DNA from 4 places in the Pseudomonas sp. Marseille-Q8238 genome. Region 2 is predicted to be linked to each of the others. Evidence: predicted binding sites of a transcription regulator. Region 2 holds the regulator's gene; each other region holds the start of a gene.
The links. Region 2 encodes sigma-54, which starts transcription at its own class of promoters, with help from an activator protein. Its sites were predicted from a motif close to ANTGGCATNNANNTTGCTNT; they were not measured.
Positions count from the first base shown of each region.

Region 1 (5,151 bases), 3.7 Mb from region 2:
CAGCTTCATCGCTTCGCGTGCGGCCTGCACGGTCTGCGGGTCGCCCACGGGCGGGGCGATGAAGTGCATCACCGGCTCGGCCACGCCGAAGAACATCAGGCCGATGCCCATGCCGGCGCAGAACAGCATGGAGAACCAGGTGGTGTTATTGTACTCCGGCTCGCTGTGGTCGGGGCCGAGCTTGATATCGCCATAGCGGCTGACGGCGAGAAACACGGCGAACAGCAGGATTAGGGCGACGGCCAGGACATAGACCCAACTGGCATTCTCGATGATCCAGGACTGGGTAATGGCGAACACGTTCTGGGCGTGTTGCTGGAAGAACGAGCTGTAGACCACCAGGCAGGCGATCAGCAGGGTGGAGCCGATGAAGACCGGCGGATTGAGGGTGGAACGCGAAGACGAAGATGCCTCCATTGAGCTAGCTCTCCTTGTTATCGGATGGCCGCCAAGGGCGGAAGGCGCGCCATCCTAGCATAGTCCGATAGTCAATATCTTTTCAGAGGCTAGCTTCGATAGCTTTCCCGGTGGTTCGTTCAGGTGATTTTACTCAGCGTAGTTCAGCCAGGACGGTATTGCAGGGCCTCACCCAGATGACGCCGGTCGATGGCATCGACCTCATCCAGGTCGGCCAGGGTGCGTGCCACCTTGAGCAGGCGATGGGCCGCGCGCAGCGAGAGGTTCAGGCGCTCGCAGGCCTGTTCCAGCCACTGTTGGTCGGTGCTACTCAAGCCGCAATGCTGGCGCAGCCCCGGCAGATCGAGAAAGGCATTCGCACAGCCCTGGCGCTGGACCTGGCGTTGACGGGCCTTGGCGACCTGCGCCGCAACGCGGGCACTGTTTTCGCCTGGTTGCGGCGTGGTGTGCAGAACGGTGCTCTCGCGGGCCACGGTCAGGTGCAGGTCGATGCGGTCGAGGAGCGGGCCGGAGAGCTTGCTGCGGTAGCGCTGGATCTGGTCCGGCGCGCAGCGGCAGCGCCCGCTCGGATCGCCCAGGTAACCGCAAGGGCAGGGATTCATCGCTGCGACCAGTTGGAAGCGTGCCGGGAAACGTACCTTGTCACGCGCCCGGGCGATCACGATGCAGCCTGATTCAAGGGGCTCGCGCAGGACTTCCAATACCTTGCGGTCGAACTCGGGAAGTTCATCGAGGAACAGAATGCCTTCGTGGGCCAAGGTAATTTCGCCGGGTTGCGGACGACTGCCTCCGCCGACCAGTGCCGGCCCGGATGCACTGTGGTGCGGTTGGCGAAAGGGTCTCTGTGGCCAGTGTTGCAGCGGGGCATGGCTGGCCACTGAGTGGATAGCGGCGACCTCCAGGGCTTCCCGCTCATCCAGTGGTGGCAGCAGGCCGGGCAGGCGACTGGCGAGCAAGGTCTTGCCCGTGCCGGGAGGGCCGGTAAAAAGCAGGTTATGTCCACCGCTGGCGGCGATCAGCAGGGCGCGTTTGGCGGCCAGTTGGCCTTGAACCTCGGACAGGTCCGGGTAGGGCTGTGTTTCTCGTAATAATCCTGTGGCCTGGTAAGGCTGCAACGGTGTATGGCCATTGAGGTGGGCGGCGATCTCCAGCAGATGATCGACGGCCAGTACGGGCAGGCCCGAAGCCAGGCAGGCTTCCTCGGCGTTGGCCTTGGGCACCACCAGCATGCGCTTGGCTGTACGGGCGGCGAGGGCAGCCGGCAAGACCCCCTGCACTGGACGCACCGCGCCAGACAGCGCCAGCTCGCCGAGGCATTCGAGGGTATCGAGGCCTTCTGCTGGAATCTGCCCGCTGGCTGCAAGAATGCCCAATGCAATGGCCAGGTCGAACCGGCCACCGTCCTTTGGCAAGTCTGCAGGGGCCAGATTCAATGTGATACGCCGCGCTGGAAAGTCGAAGCCGGAGTTGAGGATGGCGCTGCGCACGCGGTCCTTGCTCTCTTTGACGGCGGTTTCCGGCAGGCCGACCAGCGCCATGCTCGGCAGGCCATTGGCCAGATGGGCTTCGACGGTAACGGTGGGGGCTTCCACGCCGACCTGGGCGCGGCTGTGGACGATGGCCAGGGACATTGATCACTCCTTTGATCAGGTCACCGGCCGCTGATCGGAGGATCAGTCGGCAGGCGGTTTTTGCTGGGCTTCCAGTTCGGCGACCTTGGCTTCCAGCGCTTCGAGGCGTGCACGGGTGCGCGCCAGGACGGTCATCTGACTGTCGAATTCATCGCGGCTGACCAGGTCGAGCTTGCTGAACGCACTTTGTAGCAAGGACTTGAACTGGGCTTCGAATTCGCCGCGTGGCAGTGGCGTTTCCCCGTTGAACAGGCGCGAGGCATGGCTACTGAGGGCGTCGAGAAGGGCTTTGGGCGGCAGCATGTTGAAGGTTCCGATTACAGACGCGGCAGTGTAGCACGCAGCTTTTCTGGCTTTGCGCGGGTGGATTGCACGCTTTTCGCACATCCCCGTGGATCGCCGTGCACCATTTTTGTGCGTTGCAGGATGAGGGAGAGGGCTTGAAAAACCTGTTTGCTGGCTAAGTGCCTGAAAAAATCCACTTTTGCGAGAGCTGGCAAGGTTTCTGCTTAGTTGCCTGTGACGGGTGCACCGATGCAGTAACGGTTCACCAGGTGAGGCGGGGAAATGTTTCACCAGATGCGGTTGGTTGGCATCGGAAATAGCCGGCGTCATGGCGTCCGGTGCGTTTCAAAAGCCAGGCACTGCGCTTAGACTTGTTCGGGGTTCGTTTTTTCCTGGGGCAAGTCAACCAATACGGGAGAGAGTTTCATGAAGCTAGTCACTGCCATCATCAAGCCGTTCAAGCTGGACGACGTGCGCGAGTCACTGTCGGAGATCGGCGTGCAGGGCATTACCGTCACTGAAGTCAAAGGCTTCGGTCGGCAAAAGGGCCACACCGAGCTGTATCGCGGTGCGGAGTACGTGGTTGATTTCTTGCCGAAGGTGAAGATCGACGTGGCCATCGCTGATGACCAACTGGATCGTGTCATCGAGGCGATCACCAAGGCGGCCAACACCGGCAAGATTGGTGACGGCAAGATCTTCGTTGTCAATCTGGAACAGGCGATCCGTATCCGTACCGGCGAGACCGGCACAGACGCGGTTTAAGTAAGCCCCCGAACCCAACACGCCCCAGGAGAAAAACACATGACTCTGCGTAAGATCGCAGGGCTAGGAGCCCTTTTGTCTCTCGTTACCCCAGGCTTGGCCATGGCTGACGAGGCTGTTCTCAACTCTGGCGACACCGCCTGGATGCTGACTGCCACCGCACTGGTGCTGTTCATGACCATCCCGGGTTTGGCGCTGTTCTATGCCGGCATGGTGCGTTCCAAGAACGTGCTGTCGGTCATGATGCAATGCTTCGCCATCACCGGTGTGATGAGCATCCTCTGGTTCGTCTACGGCTACAGCCTGGCGTTCGATACCACCGGGATGGAAGCGGGCGTCACCAACTTCAATTCCTTCGTTGGCGGCTTGAGCAACTTGTTCCTCGGCAAGTTGACCAAGGACGCGTTGATCGGTGCCTTCCCGGAAAGCGTGTTCATCACCTTCCAGATGACCTTCGCGATCATCACCCCGGCCCTGATCGTCGGTGCCTTCGCCGAGCGCATGAAGTTCTCCGCGATGCTGATCTTCATGGTCGTCTGGTTCACCCTGGTCTACGCACCGATTGCCCACATGGTCTGGGGCGGTGAAGGTGGCCTGATGTGGGACTGGGGCGTGCTGGACTTCGCCGGTGGCACCGTGGTGCACATCAACGCCGGTATTGCCGGTCTGGTGGCGTGCATCGTGCTCGGCAAGCGTAAAGGCTACCCGACCACCGCCATGGCGCCGCACAACCTGGGTTACACCCTGATTGGTGCCGCGATGCTGTGGGTCGGCTGGTTCGGCTTCAACGCCGGCTCCGCTGCAGCAGCTGACGACACCGCTGGCATGGCCATGCTGGTCACCCAGATCGCCACCGCTGCCGCTGCCCTGGGCTGGATGTTCGCCGAGTGGATCACCCACGGTAAGCCGAGTGCCCTGGGCATCGCCTCCGGTGTGGTGGCCGGCCTGGTCGCCATCACCCCGGCTGCCGGCACTGTCGGTCCGGTTGGTGCGCTGATCATCGGTCTGGCTGCCGGCGTGATCTGCTTCTTCTGCGCCACCAGCCTGAAGCGCAAGCTGGGCTATGACGACTCCCTGGATGTGTTCGGTGTGCATGGTATCGGCGGTATCGTCGGCGCCCTGTTGACCGGTGCGTTCGCAGCCCCGGCGCTGGGTGGCTTCGGTGAAGTGACCAACATCGCCGGCCAACTGTGGATCCAGTTCAAAGGCGTTGCCTTCACGGTGATCTACACCGCGGTCATCACCTACATCATCCTCAAAGTGCTGGATCTGGTGATGGGCCTGCGTGTCAGCGAAGAGTCCGAGAGCGTTGGCCTCGACCTCTCCGAGCACAACGAACGCGGCTACAACCTGTAAGCCCTGCTGATGTGCAAAAAAAACGCCCGGTTCGCCGGGCGTTTTACTGTCTGCGCCCTTGCTGGCGCGATGCATTCGGTATCCCGGAGTACGTATGGAAAGCACGGCACTGATTCCCTTGCAGTATGCGCTGGACACCTTTTACCTGTTGATCAGCGGCGCCCTGGTGATGCTCATGGCTTCCGGTTTCGCCATGCTCGAGGCCGGTCTGGTGCGGGCGAAGAACACTGCGGAAATCCTCGCCAAGAACGTCACCCTCTACGCCCTGGCCAGCGTGATGTACCTGCTGGTCGGCTATTACCTGATGTACAACGGCCCGGCAGGGGGCGTGTGGCCGCATGTGGGCTTCCTGATCGGCAATGAGCATGCCGTCGAAGCGGTCAGCGCGGCGGGCAAGGACGCTCCGAGCTTTTCGGCGCGGGCGGATTTCTTCTTCCAGGTGGTGTTCGCCGCGACCTGCATGTCGATCATTTCCGGGGCGGTGGCAGAGCGTATGCGCCTGTGGGCCTTTCTCGCCTTTGCCGTGGTGATGTGTGGCGTGATCTATCCCATCGAGGGCTACTGGACCTGGGGCGGTGGCTTCCTCAAGCAGGTCGGCTTCAAGGACTTTGCCGGCTCGGGTGTCGTTCACCTGGCCGGTGCATCCGCGGCGTTGGCCGGCGTCATCCTGCTCGGTGCGCGGCGCGGCAAGTACGGC
Region 1 covers NZ_CBCOPI010000001.1:4,720,487-4,725,637, reverse strand. The annotation lists gene betT (choline BCCT transporter BetT) at 1-417, opposite strand, end outside; gene ACWPW0_RS21760 (YifB family Mg chelatase-like AAA ATPase) at 561-2,048, opposite strand; gene ACWPW0_RS21755 (accessory factor UbiK family protein) at 2,091-2,351, opposite strand; gene glnK (P-II family nitrogen regulator) at 2,760-3,098, shown strand; gene ACWPW0_RS21745 (ammonium transporter) at 3,138-4,454, shown strand; gene ACWPW0_RS21740 (ammonium transporter) at 4,549-5,151, shown strand, end outside.
Region 1: glnK (P-II family nitrogen regulator) is a predicted target of sigma-54. The motif match lies at 2,541-2,560, and genes of this name have one in related genera.

Region 2 (5,151 bases):
AGGGCCGCCATGCGCACCTTGCTTCAAGGTTTTTCCAGTGCTCAGGGTCGAGCATTGCGTTATGTCATCGGCTTTGCCGTGGTGCTGGGTGGCAGCACCTTGCTACTGGTGCAGGCGTCGTCATTCGTCACCCAGGTTATCGAGCCGCAGATCTGGCGGGCCCTGCAGGGTGGTCTGTTGTGCGCGCTGGGCACCGCACTGGGCACGCTGCCGGTGCTGTTGATGCGGGGTGTTTCGCCGCGCGTCACCGACATGCTGTTGGGCTTCGGTGGCGGCGTGATGCTGGCTGCCACGGTGTTCTCCCTGCTGATTCCGGCATTGGAATCAGCGGGTGATCAAGGATTTTCCAAATGGGGCGCAGGGTGCTTGGTCAGTCTCGGCCTTTTGCTGGGTGCCAGTGCATTGTTCGGCTTGGGGCGTTTATTGCCGCAGCCCGGATTCGAGGTCGCAGCCGGTGATAGTCCTCCGCTGCCGCCACGGGTTTTGCTGTTCGTGATTGCCGTGGTTCTGCATAACATTCCTGAAGGCATGGCAGTGGGTGTCTCCGCGGGGGCAGGGTTGGCCGGGGCGGACAGTCTGGCGATGGGGATCGCCCTGCAGGACCTGCCGGAGGGCCTGATTATTGCGTTGGTGCTGGTGGCGGCGGGGACGGGGCGCCGCAACGCGCTGCTGCTTGCTGCTGCTTCCGGTCTGGTCGAGCCGCTGTTCGCCGTGTTGTGCGCCTGGCTGGTGGGTATTTCGGCGTTGCTGTTGCCGTGGGGCTTGGCGCTGGCTGCTGGCGCCATGCTGTTCGCGGTAACCCATGAAATCATCCCCGAGTCGCATCGCAAGGGTTTCGCGACCGAAGCGAGCCTGGGGCTGGCGGCGGGGTTCTGTCTGATGATGGTGCTGGATACGGCGCTGGCCTGAGCTGACGCTCAGGTGCTTTCTGGATCGTTGCAGGTGGGGGGCTTACTCGCCTTCGTCGAAGCGATTGTTGACCAGTTCGATCAGCGCCTTCAGCGCTTCGTCTTCCCGCTCGCCTTCGGTATGCAGGTGCAGGTTGGTGCCCTTGCCGGCAGCGAGCATCATCACCGCCATGATGCTTTTGCCGTCGACGAGGCTCTCGGGCGTGCGCCCGGCGCGAATCTGGCAGGGAAAGCGTCCCGCCACGCCGACGAACTTGGCCGCTGCACGGGCGTGCAGGCCGAGTTTGTTGATGATGGTGATTTCACAGGCGGGCATTAAGCAGAAAATCCTTAGCTGAGGTCGCGGTGGCGAACCTGGACGTTTTTCAGAACCGGCTTGAGCGCTTCGCCCAGTCGGTTGGCCAGATAGACCGACCGATGGTGACCGCCGGTGCAGCCGATGGCAATGGTGACATAGGAGCGATTGCTGGCGGCGAAGCGCGGCAGCCACTTGTTCAGGTAGGTATGGATATCCTGGTACATCTCTTCGACATCCGGCTGGGCTGCCAGGTACTCGGCCACTGGTTGCTCAAGCCCGGACATCTCCCGTAGATCAGGTTTCCAGTAGGGGTTTGGCAGGCAGCGCACATCGAATACCAGGTCGGCATCCACTGGCATGCCGCGCTTGAAACCGAAAGACTCGATCAGGAAGGCGGTGCCTGGCTCCGGCTTGTTCAGCAGACGTAGCTTCAGTGTGTCGCGTAGCTGATAGAGGTTCAGGTTGGTGGTATCGATCTTCAGGTCGGCCAGGTCGATGATCGGGCCGAGCAACTGCGCCTCATCACGGATGGCCTCGGCCAGCGAGCGATTCTCGTTGGTCAGCGGGTGGCGACGACGGGTTTCCGAGAAGCGCTTGAGCAGGGTGTCTTCTTCCGCATCGAGATACAGCACGTCGCAGAGGATATGTCGGGCGCGGACTTCGTCGAGCAGTTCGGGAAAACGTTGGAGCTGGCTGGGCAGGTTGCGGGCGTCAATGGACACCGCGACCTGCGGGTGCAGCAATTCTGTTTGCAGTAGCAGTCGCTCGGCCAGTTCCGGCAAGAGGCCGGCGGGCAGGTTATCGATGCAGTAAAAGCCGTTATCTTCCAGAACGTCGAGGGCGGTGCTCTTTCCCGAGCCGGAGCGACCGCTGACGATGATCAGGCGCATGACAGTATTCCTACCCTGGGGTTATTGGCCGTTTTGCACGGCAACGACGACCTGATAGAGGCTTTCACTGCTTTGAGCCTGGCGTAGACGCTCGCGCACTTCGGCACGGTCAAGCATGCTGGCAATCTGGCGCAGCAGCTCCAGATGTTCGTCGGTCGCCGCTTCGGGGACCAGCAGAACGAACAACAGATCGACTGGTGCGCCATCGATGGCGTCGAAATCAACTGCCGCATCCAGACGCAATACCGCGCTGATCGGCGCAGCACAGCCGGGCAAGCGACAGTGGGGAATGGCAATGCCGTTGCCGAACCCGGTGGAGCCGAGTTTTTCGCGGGCAATCAGGCTTTCGAAAATGTCTTGCGCATCAAGGTCGGGCAATTCGCGCGCGATCAGGTTGGCAATCTGTTCCAGAACGCGCTTTTTACTGCCGCCCGGCACGTTCACTAGGGAACGGCCGGGGGTCAGGATGTTTTCAAGTCGGATCATGTCAGGGTTAGGTTTTAGCGCGCGGTTGCACCTTGTAGGCGTCCGAGCTGCTTTTCCTTATGTTTGATCAGTTGACGGTCAAGTTTGTCAGCGAGCAGGTCGATCGCTGCATACATGTCTTCGTGTTCGGCGTTCGCTACCACCTCGCCGCCGGCGATGTGGAGCGTCGCTTCGATTTTTTGCTTGAGCTTTTCGACCTCCATTATCACCTGCACGTTGGTGATCTTGTCGAAATGGCGCTCCAGTCTGCTGAGTTTCTCGCCGACATAGTCGCGCAGGGCGTCGGTCACATCCAGTTGATGTCCACTGATGTTGACTTGCATACCGCTTCTCCTTGTTGCCGTGTGTAAGAGACAGGCTAGCGGGCCTGCCACCGTAACACTCTGGCTTGGAAGGCTTTTGCAGGACTGTTCTGGAGATCCGGTCGGATGTCTGTACAGTTCTGCAAAAGCCTTCCCTCAGGGGCGGGTCACATCAGTCGTTTGCGTTCGCTCGAAGGCGCTATCCCGAGGGATTCGCGGTATTTGGCGACTGTGCGACGGGCCACCTGAATGCCCTGTGCCTCCAGTAAACCAGCGATCTTGCTGTCACTCAACGGCTTTTTAGCGTTTTCCGCAGCAACCAGTTTTTTGATGATGGCGCGGATCGCGGTGGAGGAGCATTCACCGCCTTCCGAGGTGCTGACGTGGCTGGAGAAGAAGTATTTCAACTCGTATATGCCACGGGGTGTATGCATGAATTTCTGCGTGGTCACGCGGGAAATGGTCGACTCGTGCATGCCGACGGCTTCCGCAATGTCGTGCAGCACCAGCGGTTTCATCGCCTCGTCACCATATTCGAGAAAGCCGCGCTGGTGCTCGACGATCTGCGAGGCAACCTTCATCAGGGTTTCGTTGCGGCTCTGCAGGCTCTTGATGAACCAGCGGGCTTCCTGCAACTGGTTGCGCATGAAGGTGTTGTCGGTGCTGGAGTCGGCGCGTTTGACGAAGCCGGCGTACTGCGCGTTGACCCGCAGGCGCGGGACCGCTTCCTGGTTCAGCTCGACCAGCCAGCGTTCGTTGTGTTTGCGCACGATGACGTCCGGGATCACGTATTCCGGTTCGCTGGATTCGATCTGCGAGCCAGGGCGTGGGTTGAGGCTCTGGATCAGCTCGATGATCTGGCGCAGCTCATCTTCCTTGAGCTTCATGCGCCGCATCAGTTGGCTGTAGTCGCGGCTGCCGAGCAGGTCGAGATGGTCGCTGACCAGGCGCTGGGCTTCGCTGAGCCATGGCGTATCGGCGGCATGCTGGCGCAATTGCAGGAGCAGGCATTCACGCAGGTCGCGTGCGCCTACACCAGCGGGTTCGAAGTGCTGGATGCGCCGCAGAACCGCTTCGACTTCATCCAGCTCGACGTCCATTTCCGGATCGAAGGCTTCGACGATTTCTTCGAGCGACTCTTCCAGGTAGCCCTGGTCGTTGATGCAGTCGATGAGCGTCACGGCGATCAGGCGATCGGTGTCTGACATCGGTGCGAGGTTGAGCTGCCATAGCAGGTGGGTCTGCAGGCTTTCGCCGGCCGAGGTGCGGGTGGTGAAGTCCCATTCGTCATCGTCGTTGCTTGGTAGGCTGCTGGCGCTGGTCTGGTAGACGTCTTCCCAGGCGGTGTCGACTGGCAGTTCGTTGGGAATGCTTTCGTGCCACTCGCCTTCTTCGAGATTCTCGACGGTGGCAGTAGTGGTTTCCTGATAGCTGGGTTCCTGCTCGACCTGGCGCGGTTGTTCTTCACCATCGGCCAGTGGGTCGGAGTTGTCGAAGTCCTCGCCTTCTTCCTGGCGCTCCAGCATTGGGTTGGACTCCAGCGCTTCCTGGATTTCCTGTTGCAGGTCCAGCGTTGAAAGCTGGAGAAGGCGAATGGCCTGTTGCAGCTGCGGCGTCATCGTCAGCTGCTGGCCCATCTTGAGGACTAGCGAGGGTTTCATGGCAGGAAGCTTTGCACCTTATTTGCCGGCGCTGGTGCGCCATTCACTACAGGGCGCCGGAGCGCCGCCAATAAGCAAATTATATGCCCGAAACTGATGGCCTTGCCTAGGCTTGACAATATCCGCGCAATGAGTGCGTGTTTGTGTCAGAGGCGGAATTCGTGGCCCAGGTAGACTTCTTTCACCAGCTGGTTAGCCAGGATGCTGGCCGAATCGCCCTCGGCGATAAGTTGGCCATCGCTGACAATGTAGGCGGTTTCACAGATGTCGAGGGTTTCACGGACGTTGTGATCGGTGATCAGAACGCCGATGCCCTTGGCTTTCAGGTGGTGAATGATCTGCTTGATATCACCCACGGAAATCGGGTCGACACCTGCAAAAGGTTCATCCAGCAGGATGAACTTGGGTTCGGTGGCCAAGGCGCGGGCGATTTCCACACGACGGCGTTCGCCGCCGGACAGGCTCATGCCGAGGTTGTCGCGGATGTGGCTGATATGGAATTCCTGCAGCAGGCTTTCGAGCGCCTTCTGCCGGCCCGCGCGGTCGAGGTCCTTGCGGGTTTCCAGGATGGCCATGATGTTGTCGGCCACCGAAAGCTTGCGGAAG
Region 2 covers NZ_CBCOPI010000001.1:1,031,382-1,036,532, forward strand. The annotation lists gene ACWPW0_RS04545 (ZIP family metal transporter) at 10-909, shown strand; gene ACWPW0_RS04550 (HPr family phosphocarrier protein) at 952-1,224, opposite strand; gene rapZ (RNase adapter RapZ) at 1,239-2,096, opposite strand; gene ptsN (PTS IIA-like nitrogen regulatory protein PtsN) at 2,118-2,582, opposite strand; gene hpf (ribosome hibernation-promoting factor, HPF/YfiA family) at 2,597-2,905, opposite strand; gene ACWPW0_RS04570 (RNA polymerase factor sigma-54) at 3,052-4,545, opposite strand; gene lptB (LPS export ABC transporter ATP-binding protein) at 4,692-5,151, opposite strand, start outside.

Region 3 (5,151 bases), 2.4 Mb from region 2:
GCCAGGCGTCGACCCCAACCGTCAGGTTGGCACCTATGTCGATCCGAAGGACTGGAACGCGCTGATCAGCGACCCCGAGGTGCTGTTGATCGACACGCGCAATGACTATGAAGTGGCCATCGGCACCTTCGAGGGCGCGATCGACCCGCAGACCAAATCGTTCCGCGAGTTCCCGGACTACATCAAGGCGCACTACGACCCGAGCAAGCACAAGAAAGTGGCCATGTTCTGCACCGGCGGCATCCGTTGCGAAAAGGCCTCCAGCTACATGCTGGGCGAGGGATTCGAAGAGGTGTTCCACCTCAAGGGCGGCATCCTGAAATACCTGGAAGAAGTGCCACAGACCGAAAGTAAATGGCAGGGTGATTGTTTCGTGTTCGACAATCGGGTCACCGTGCGTCACGATCTTTCCGAAGGCGATTACGACCAGTGCCATGCTTGCCGTACGCCTATCGACGAGGCTGCGCGGCAGTCCGAGCATTACGTGCCGGGTGTCAGTTGCCCGCACTGCTGGGACTCGCTGTCGGAGAAGACGCGAGCCGGCGCCCGTGAGCGGCAGAAGCAGATCGAACTGGCCAAGGCGCGTAACCTGCCCCATCCGATTGGCCACAACCCGCGCCAGGCCGATCAGTAACCTTGAGCAACTGCACCAGGAGCCGTGGATGACGACCCGTCTGCTGTACGTAATGGACCCGATGTGTTCCTGGTGCTGGGGCTTCGCTCCGGTTGTCGAGGCGCTAGCTAAACAGGCTGCTGCTTCCGGCGTGCCCTTGCATACCGTGCTGGGTGGCTTGCGCCAGGAGCAAGCCGCACTCGATCCTCTGAACGAAGCGCGCATTCTCGGCTATTGGCAGAATGTCCATGCCATGACTGGGCAGCCCTTCACCACTGCATTGCCCGAAGGCCTGGTCTACAACACCGAGCCGGCCTGCCGGGCGCTGGTGACGGCCCGCCGTCTCGATCAGGACAGCGTCTGGCCATTGCTGCGGCTTATCCAGTATGCCTTCTACGTGGACGGGCTCGATGTGACACGAGGCCCCTTGCTGGCCGAACTGGCCGAGCGCGCCGGGATTCCCCGGATCGAGTTCGCCGAGCTGTTCGACAGCGACCAGATGCTGGCGGCTACCGCTGCTGATTTCGAGTGGGTGCAATGCCTTGGCATCGCGGGGTTCCCGACCTTGCTGGCCGAACGTGATGGTCAGTTCGCCTTGCTCACCAATGGCTATCGACCGCTGGAGGAGCTGGCTCCCTTGCTGGCCCGTTGGCTGGAGCGGGGCGGGGTACGGGCACCTGGTGAGTCGCAGACGAGTTAGGGGCGCGACCTGAATCGAATGGCATTCCAACGGCCTTTCGTAGGATGGGGCGGGCCGCGCAGGTCACGCTTCATCGACCCGGAGTACCGGCGCGATGGCCTTCGGCTTGTAACGACGTGAGGCGTGAACAGGCCCATTCTCCGGGCGAAAAAAAGCCGCCTCTGCGGGCGGCTCAACCAAGGACTTGAATCAACCGGGCGCTTCGAGGCGCCCGCTTTTCGTCGTTAGAACGATTTGGAGACCGCCAGAGTGACGTTGGAGTCGCAATAGTCCGAGTCGCCGTAGGTGGCTTCGCAGGTTTCACCGGAGATGTTGGTATCGGTGTAGGTCAGGGAGAAGCCCAGGCCGACGAAGGTCTTGCTCAGGCCGACGCTCCAGTCGTTGTAGTCCTTGCCGCCCGCCTTCTGATCGGTCAGGCCATAGGACGCCGAGATGCCGATTTCATAGGGCAGCTCATACTCATAGGCGACCCAGGTATAGGACGGGTGCACGCCAGTCTCGACACCGTATTTGTAGCCCAGCGTGAAGCCGTAGGCACTGATGGTCGGGATCACTTCATAGCCATTCCAGCCGTTGGCTTCCGGGTAGGTGTACTTGGCCAGGCTGATGTCGGCGGAGATGTCGTCGGTGAAGCTGTGGCCGTAGCCGATGTAATAGTCGACCTCGATATCGGCACCGCTCTTGTTGCCCGGGAAGGCCAGATCGTCGACGTTGGAGGCCCAGATGCCTGCATACAGACCACTTTCATGCGCCACGTCCAGGCTGCCCTGAATCGCGCCATGGCCTGCCGTTTGCGACTGGCCGCGCCAGATGTAGTCGCTGGCCAGAGTAGCGGTCATGCTCACATCGAATTCACCGATTGGGCTCTTGAAGGGCTCGGAGACGGCGAGGCCGCTGAATGCAAGCGTGGAAGCGACGGAGACCGCCAGGGTCAATTTCTTCAGCATGTTCATACTCCTGAGTGCTCGATAGTGTTGAGGGGGCATTCCCTCTAAGTGCGTTAGCGTTTATCGCTAATTCTTTTAAGCCGCTTCCCCTAAAGCATATACCTTGCCAATTTTGTAAAGTCTTATGTATCAATGACTTATATTGATTATTGGCTGATTTTTGATAGATGGAAGGACTTCTACCGTGCATTTCTCCGAGCCTGTGCGCCGATAGGGCGCAGGCAATCGACTGGCCTGCGGCTTGCAGGAGAGTCGCTATCTTTTGCACGGGGAGTGGTGGATATGCGCGTTGCTTTGTTCTGCTTGGCCAGCCTGAGCGCGGCTTGTATCAATGCACAGGAACTGACCGTGGCTGCTGGCCAGGAGCACGTAATCGGGCAGCCCGTGCTGCGCCTCGAACGGTTGGTGCTCGAAGATGGAGCAACCTTGCGCATCGTGCCGGGGTTGCAGCGTGTTCAGATCCTGGCAGCCGAAGCCTGGATCGGCCGTGATGTCCGCCTGCTGGCTGCCGGTCATGAGGGTCAGGCTGGTGCTGATGGGGTGGCAGTGGTTGATGCCAGAGGTTGCGATGCAGGGCCGGCCGGGCATGAAGGTCAGCCCGGAACAGCCGGTGGTGATGGTGTCAGCCTGGAGCTGGCCCTGGGTTTGCGCCGTTTCGGTTCAATGTTGCTGGATACGCGGGGAGGCTCAGGTGGTGTAGGGGGCGCGGGTGGTAATGGTGGTGCGGGCGGTGCATCCGATGCCTGTGCTGGAGGTACGGGCGGTACGGGTGGCGCCGGCGGCACCGGTGGGGCAGGCGGTCGTGGTGGAGATGTCCGAGTGCGTTACTGGAGCCTCAGTGACGAGGGCTACATACCCATCAGCAACTACGGCCCAGGTGTGCAGATACTGACGGCGGGTGGTGCTGGTGCTGCGGCTGGCTCGGCCGGCCTGGGTGGGGCGGGCGGTAGCGGACAACTGGTCAAGCGGCCAACCGGCATCAAGGTCTTCCGTAACCCGGGTGTAGATGGCCAGCCTGGCACAGCCGGCACGCCCGGTGTGGATGGCCAGGCCGGCCAGTTCCTGATCCATCCGCAGGCTAGACCAGAGTGATAGGCGCCGTAGTGATACAGAGTAGTGATACAGAGTCGATTGGCATACTGCCAGTAGAGCGAATGCTGGGTGTGTAAGGCCTACCCTAGGTGTGCATGACGCTCCCTGCATGCGCACGTGCAGCGAGCCTGTAAGAGGCATTCGCCAAATAAAAAAGCCGCCCTGGCAGGCGGCTTGAAGAAGGCTTGGGGCTTACTGAATGTTGCCCTGACTCCAGCGGTCCTCGCTGGTGCTCAATGCCTGGGCAATGACGCTCAACTGGGTCGAGGGCAGTTCCTCTGGCAGCGGGTCAAACCCGGCACTGGCAAACAATTGACCGTAGCTGTTGCGCAGTTCGGCATAGGCCAGGTCGCGGCGCAGGTGGGCCTGCAAGGTGTTCAATTCACCCTGGATCAGATCCAGTTCGCCAATACCCTGTGCCTTGTAGCGATTACGCAACTGCTCGGCGATCTGCTCGTCCAGGCCGGCCAATTGCTGGCTGGTAGCGAACTGACGGCGTGCCTCATTGAAGTTGGCATTGGCCACATACAGCTGGGCGAGCACTGCCATCGACATTGCCTGGCGTCGGGCTTCGGCGACCTGCTGGCCAGCCTTGGCCACGTCGATGGCGGCGGGTGCGGAGAGAACGTTGAACAGGTTCCAGGTCACCTTCACGCCATAGTCGGCCCAGCTCTGATTGACCAGGAACGAGTTGCTGTCGTAATGCCCACCGGCGGAAAACTCCAGGCCGGGCAGCAGGCGCAGCATGGCCTTGCGGGTTTCTGCGGCGCTGATGCGCGCCTGATAGTCCTGCTCGCGTAACTCGGGGCGGCTGGCCAGGGCCTGTTGCTCGAGGCGAGCCATCTCGATCTTGAGTTCTGGCACCGCATAGTCACCTGCCGGGGCCAGGGTAAGAGCAGTGCCCATCGGCAGATTGATCAGCGCCGCCAGTTCAGTCTTGGCCAGCGACAGTGCACGGCGCTGGTCTTCCAGTTGGCGTGTGGCTTCAATCAGCGCGCGCTGGTAGCTCAGGGCCTGGACAGGGTCACCAATACGCTGTGTGCTCAGGTGCTGGCTATTACTGCGTGCTTGGTCGACGCGTGCCATGAGGCTGTCTATCTGCGTGAGCAGTCGGTCAGCGGCGACGGCGCGCCAATAGGCCGAGCGCACATCCTGAATGATGGTATGGAGCACCTTGCGGCGTCGCTCCTGCACGATCAGGCGCTGGTCACCCTGTTGCTTGGCACTGACATAGGCGACGCCGAAGTCCAGCACGTTCCAGACCATGGTCAGGTCTGCCACGCCACGGTCACGGTCCTGCGACGTGGAGGGCTCGAGGGATTGGGTGCCGGTGTTGACGCTCTGGCTACTGGAGGCGCTGACGTTGTTGCGGCCCGCATAACCGGCCGAGACAGCCATGCGCGGCAACATGTCGAAGGTGGCCAGATCGACCTGGCGCTGGGCCATGGCTTCTTCCATCACTTTAAGGCGCGCTTCGAGGTTGTATTTGACGGCGCGGGCCATGGCGTCATGCAGGGTCAGGGGGGCGTTGAGGGGCTCCTGATCCTTGAACATGCTTTGCAGGTCACTCTGGGCGCGCTGCTCGCTGGCACTGCGCTCGATGGGTTGGCTGGTGACGGCGCATCCACTGATCGCCAGCGCAAGCAGGCTGGCTCCGAACAACTTCTGGTTTTTATTCATCCCTGTGCCGCCCCCTAAAAACGGCTCAACTTTTCTTTTTGATGTGTTGTATTCAAACGTTCGGTTCAGTGAACTCGAACTGGCTCAGAGCCAGTGCCAAATCACGTAGCTGGCGTTGT
Region 3 covers NZ_CBCOPI010000001.1:3,414,676-3,419,826, reverse strand. The annotation lists gene trhO (oxygen-dependent tRNA uridine(34) hydroxylase TrhO) at 1-634, shown strand, start outside; gene ACWPW0_RS15945 (DsbA family protein) at 663-1,313, shown strand; gene ACWPW0_RS15940 (TorF family putative porin) at 1,538-2,260, opposite strand; gene ACWPW0_RS15935 (hypothetical protein) at 2,543-3,352, shown strand; gene ACWPW0_RS15930 (TolC family protein) at 3,545-5,032, opposite strand; gene ACWPW0_RS15925 (DUF4347 domain-containing protein) at 5,085-5,151, opposite strand, start outside.
Region 3: ACWPW0_RS15940 (TorF family putative porin) is a predicted target of sigma-54. The motif match lies at 2,352-2,371, and genes of this name have one in related genera.

Region 4 (5,151 bases), 810 kb from region 2:
CTCTTCGGCCGCCACCCGCGCCGAGTTGCTGACCGAGATGGGGGTGGTGTTCAGTGAGGTAGCGGCGCCCTCGCCCGGCGTCAGGACACCAGCGCCCGCTCCCGCAAGGCCATGATGTCGCGCTCAGGCCCAGGCAAGGCTGCTCCGGGCTGGCCAGGGTGACTTCCGAGTTGGCCGGCAGGTCCAGCGACGTCCACCAGAAAACGCCCCGTGTCATAGGGGAAACCCTCGCCGCCCGCCCACATCTGCTTGGCCCCTTGGGCCACCAGCGCGATGCTCAGCGGCACCAGGCATTTCACCGGCGGTGCCACTTCGTCGCGCCGGTAGGGAACCTCTAGGTTTTGTACGAAAAGTATCGGCTCATACAGCGTAGGCTGCAGGCCAGCGTGACCATGGCTGAGTCGAAATGGGGACAGATTTATTTTTGGACGCTAAAGGCAATAGTAGCCGCCCACGACCGGCTGCAACTGGCCGATTGCAGATATCGACCACCGGCACCAATCGGCCCAGAGTGTGTAAAAACGTCAGGACATACCCTTGCTATGATTTCTGAGAATTTCATCGCAAGGGAAACCCATGAAACGGTTTATCCAGGGTGAACACCGAGGTCAAAGCACCTTACTTCCCGAGAGCCTCGACGACTACGTCAGCGATACCAATCCGGTGCGCGTGGTCGATGTCTTCGTCGATGAGCTCGATCTGGCCATGCTGGGTTTTGATGGCGTCATTCCAGCCGATACCGGCAGACCTGCCTACCACCCTGAGATCCTGCTGAAGATCTATATCTACGGCTACCTAAACCGCATCCAGTCGAGCCGGCGCCTTGAGCGAGAAGCCCAGCGCAATGTCGAGCTGATGTGGTTAACCGGGCGCTTAATGCCTGACTTCAAAACCATCGCCAATTTCCGAAAAGACAACAGCAAGGCCATTCGCGGGGTCTGCCGCCAGTTCGTTGTGCTGTGCCAACAGTTGGGGCTTTTCGGAGAAAACCTGGTCGCCATCGATGGCAGCAAATTCAAGGCGGTGAACAACCGCGACCGCAACTTCACCAGCGCCAAACTGAAGCGGCGAATGGAGGAAATCGAGTCAAGCATCAACCGTTACCTGGTCGCGCTTGATGCGGCCGACCGGAAGGTGCCAACCGCTTCCGAACCAGACGCTACGCGTCTGGCAGATAAAATTGCCCAGCTCAGAAATCAAATGAAAGAGCTTCAGGTGATCGAATCTCAGCTCAACAATTCGCCTGACAAACAGGTTTCGTTGACCGACCCTGATGCTCGCTCAATGATGACGCGCGGCAGCGGAATCGTCGGCTACAACGTACAGACGGCGGTCGACACCCAGCATCATCTGATCGTTGCTCACGAGGTTACCAACGTCGGCTCCGACCGTGACCAGCTCAGCTTTATGGCGAAGCAGGCGCGGGAAGTCATCGGCTCAGAAACGCTGTCGGTCGTGGCTGATAGAGGCTACTTCAAAGGTGAAGAAATACTAGCGTGTCACGACGCGAATATCACCGCCTATGTGCCAAAGCCGATGACTTCAAGCGCCAAGGCAGATGGACGGTTCAACAAAGATGCCTTCGTTTATGACGCGACGAAAAACGAATACATCTGCCCGGCTGGCGAGGCATTGATCTGGCGCTTCTCCAGCGTTGAGAAGGGCATGAATATGCACTGTTACTGGAGTTCAAACTGCCAGAAATGCGCGTTGAAACCGCAGTGTACGCCAAGCACAAATCGTCGAGTAAGGCGCTGGGAACATGAAGCGGTGCTGGAGGAAATGCAGCGCCGGTTGAACCATATGCCGGACATGATGCGAGTCCGGAAGCGCACTGTTGAGCATCCCTTCGGAACGCTCAAACAATGGATGGGCTCCACGCATTTCCTTACACGCAGACTGGTCGGTGTCAGCGCGGAGATGAGCCTCAACGTGCTCGCCTACAACATGAAACGAGTCATGAAAATCATCGGTACTGAACACTTGCTGAAGGCGATGACGACGTAAAAGCCCCAGCTTTCGCTGCTCCAAGGGGTGTCGAAGGGCTTCTTAAACGCTCTGACGCACTATTGGTGCTGAGCGTGGATATTTGCTTGGGAAACCGCCTCGCCCAGGAGCACTGGGCTGAGGCATACGAGATGCGAAAGTGTTTTTACACACTCTGGGCCGGAAGCAGTCATCTCCAGCCACGACACTAAGCACAAATTAACCCCGGGCCAAATTCTCTCAAAGTAACTACGGTGATCGAGGCGGCGCGTTGTTATCGGGCCGAGCACACCATCCTCAAACTGTTGCCTGATCAACAGATGATCAGAAGATTGCCGGTTAATGGCACATTGATGCTTTCTCTGATTTCTATTTATCTAATTGAAATATAAGGATTTTCCTGAGTGGCCTGAAACTTGATAAGGCTGTTCTGGTGTTGCGTTGCAGTGGTTTCACTCGGCCGACACCAGACCTTTCAATCTGCCATCCATCAAGGGGAATTCATGCGTTTTTCAGGGAGCATCATCACTGCCGCGGCGTTATGCCTGGCCGCTACTCACGCCACTGCCTTGCCGTTGTCCGATAGCGGCTTTTCACTGGACACGACGCTGACGGCGCTCAGCGATTACCGCTCGCGGGGGATCTCGCAGACGCTGGGTGATCCGGCGTTGCAAGTGACGTCCGTGCTCAGCCACGAGTCCGGCGCTTACCTGGCGTTATTCACCTCCAACTACGACCTGGGCAAGGCCACTCGCGAGTGGGATTACATTGCTGGTTGGACTATTCCCCTCGCTGACGAAGTGGCGCTCGACCTGGGCTGGGCCAAGTACGAGTACCACGGCGAGAGTGTGCAGAATTACAGCGAATACTACGGCTCGCTCAGTGCGTATGGCGTGACCCTCGGCGCTCATTACTCGGATGACCTGGCCGACAAGGAATCCTATTTCTATGGCTACCTGGGGTATTCCGTGGCGCTGCCTTTCGAGACGACGCTGGATCTGCGCTACGCCCGCTCCGACTACAAGGATGAGGTCTTCTTCAATACCTCCGGCAAGGGCCGCAGTCGCTATGACGACTGGCAGGTCTCTCTTTCGCGCGCCTGGTTGGGGCTGGATTGGAAGGCCAGTTACATCGACACCAACCTGTCCAAATCCGAATGCCTGTCCTACAGCGGCTATGACGATCTGTGTGGCGCCACGCTGGTAGCAGAAGTCGGCAAGACATTCTGAGTGCCCGGGAGGTAGCTGTTCGCTCGGTAACTGTTGCTGTGTGAACAGTTACCCAACACTTTGTTGCCTCCCATGTACTTAAGCTGTTGATGAATTTACATAAGTAGCTGTTTTTAAACATTAAATTAAGTGGCATGGGTTGTGCTTTTACAGGTATCAACTCCGTGTACGTAAGAGATGAGTCATGTATACATCCACTGCTTCCGCCCACTACGACATTCGCCAGCCGGATGCTCATGTCATCCGTGACGATGCTGAAGCCATCGCCGTTGCTCATCGGATTGCCGCTCTATTGCGCGATGGCGCTGCCGAGCGTGACCGCCGCCGTGAAGTACCCGCCGACGTGGTAGACGCGTTCTCCAACAGTGGCCTGTGGGGTATCACCGTCCCGAAGGCCTATGGCGGCGCCGAGGTGTCTTTTGCGACCCTGGCTGAAGTCATCGCCATCATTTCCGCTGCCGACCCCTCCCTGGGGCAGATCCCGCAGAACCATTACTGCCTGCTGGAAGACATCCGCCTGCAGGGCAGCGACGAGCAAAAGCGTTTCTTCTTCAACCTGGTGCTCCAGGGCCATCGCTTCGCCAATGCGCTGTCGGAAACCGGCGGCAAGAACGTGCAGGACATTCGCACCCGCATCGTTGCCGAAGGGGATGGTTATCGCATCGACGGGCGCAAGGGTTATTGCACCGGTTCGCTGTATGCCCATTGGCTTGGTGTGTTGGCACTGGACGAGCAAGACCGTGCACAGCTGGCATTTGTGCCGCGCAATACGCCCGGCCTGGTGATCGTCGATGATTGGGACAACATCGGTCAGCGCACCACCTCCAGCGGTACGGTGCTGGCAGAGGGCTTGTTCGTTCCGGCCTTCAACCTGTTCCCCAGTTATCGCTCCTACGAAAGCCCGACCCTGGCCGGGCCGTTCGCGCAACTGACAACGGCCGCCATCGATGCCGGCATTGGTCGTGCGGCGTTGGTCGATGCCATTGCATTCATCCGTGAGCAGGCTCGGCCGTGGATCGATGCGGGTGTGGAAAAGGCCAGCGAAGATCCGCTGACCATTGTCCAGATTGGCGCGCTGGAGATTCGCCAGGAAGCAGCCGAAGCATTGTTGGAACGGGCGGGCTGGGTACTCGACCGTGCCAAGCCCGCACCGGATGAGGACAACGTGGCGCAGGCGTCGGTCGCCGTGGCCAAGGCCAAGGTGCTGACCACTGAGGTGGCAATCGAAGCCAGCAACCGTCTGTTCGAGCTGGGCGGCACGCGCTCGACCCAGGTTCGCCACAACTTCGACCGTCACTGGCGCAACGCCCGCGTGCATACATTGCATGACCCGGTGCGCTGGAAGTATCACCTGGTCGGCAACTGGGCGTTGAACGGGGTCAAGCCACCCCGTCACGACTGGAACTGAGGCCGTCGCCATGACCAAGCAGATCCGTCTCAACGCCTTTGCCATGAATACGGTTGGCCATCTGTCGCCCGGCCTGTGGCGCCATCCGCGTGACCAGGCCACGCGTTACACCGATATCCACTACTGGACCGAGCTGGCCAGGACCCTGGAGCGCGGCAAGATCGACGGCTTGTTCATCGCCGATGTGCTGGGCGTGTACGACGTTTATGGCGGTAACGCCGACGAGGCGCTGCGCACGGCTGCCCAGGTGCCGGTCAATGATCCGCTGCAACTGGTACCGGCGATGGCGGCTGCGACCGAACACCTGGGGTTTGGCGTGACTGCCTCGGTGTCCTTCGAGCATCCATTCCCGTTTGCCCGGCGCATGTCCACGCTGGACCATCTGACCCGTGGGCGCGCCGGCTGGAACATCGTCACTTCGTACCTGTCCAGCGGAGCACGCAACCTGGGGCAGCGCGAGCAGCTGTCCCATGATCAACGCTATGCCCTGGCCGAGGAGTACCTGCAGGTCTGCTACAAACTGTGGGA
Region 4 covers NZ_CBCOPI010000001.1:1,843,848-1,848,998, forward strand. The annotation lists gene ACWPW0_RS08515 (hypothetical protein) at 1-115, shown strand, start outside; partial or broken gene ACWPW0_RS08520 (AraC family transcriptional regulator) at 122-326, opposite strand; gene ACWPW0_RS08525 (IS1182 family transposase) at 577-2,007, shown strand; gene ACWPW0_RS08530 (TorF family putative porin) at 2,490-3,215, shown strand; gene ACWPW0_RS08535 (SfnB family sulfur acquisition oxidoreductase) at 3,400-4,623, shown strand; gene ACWPW0_RS08540 (LLM class flavin-dependent oxidoreductase) at 4,634-5,151, shown strand, end outside.
Region 4: ACWPW0_RS08530 (TorF family putative porin) is a predicted target of sigma-54. The motif match lies at 2,390-2,409, and genes of this name have one in related genera.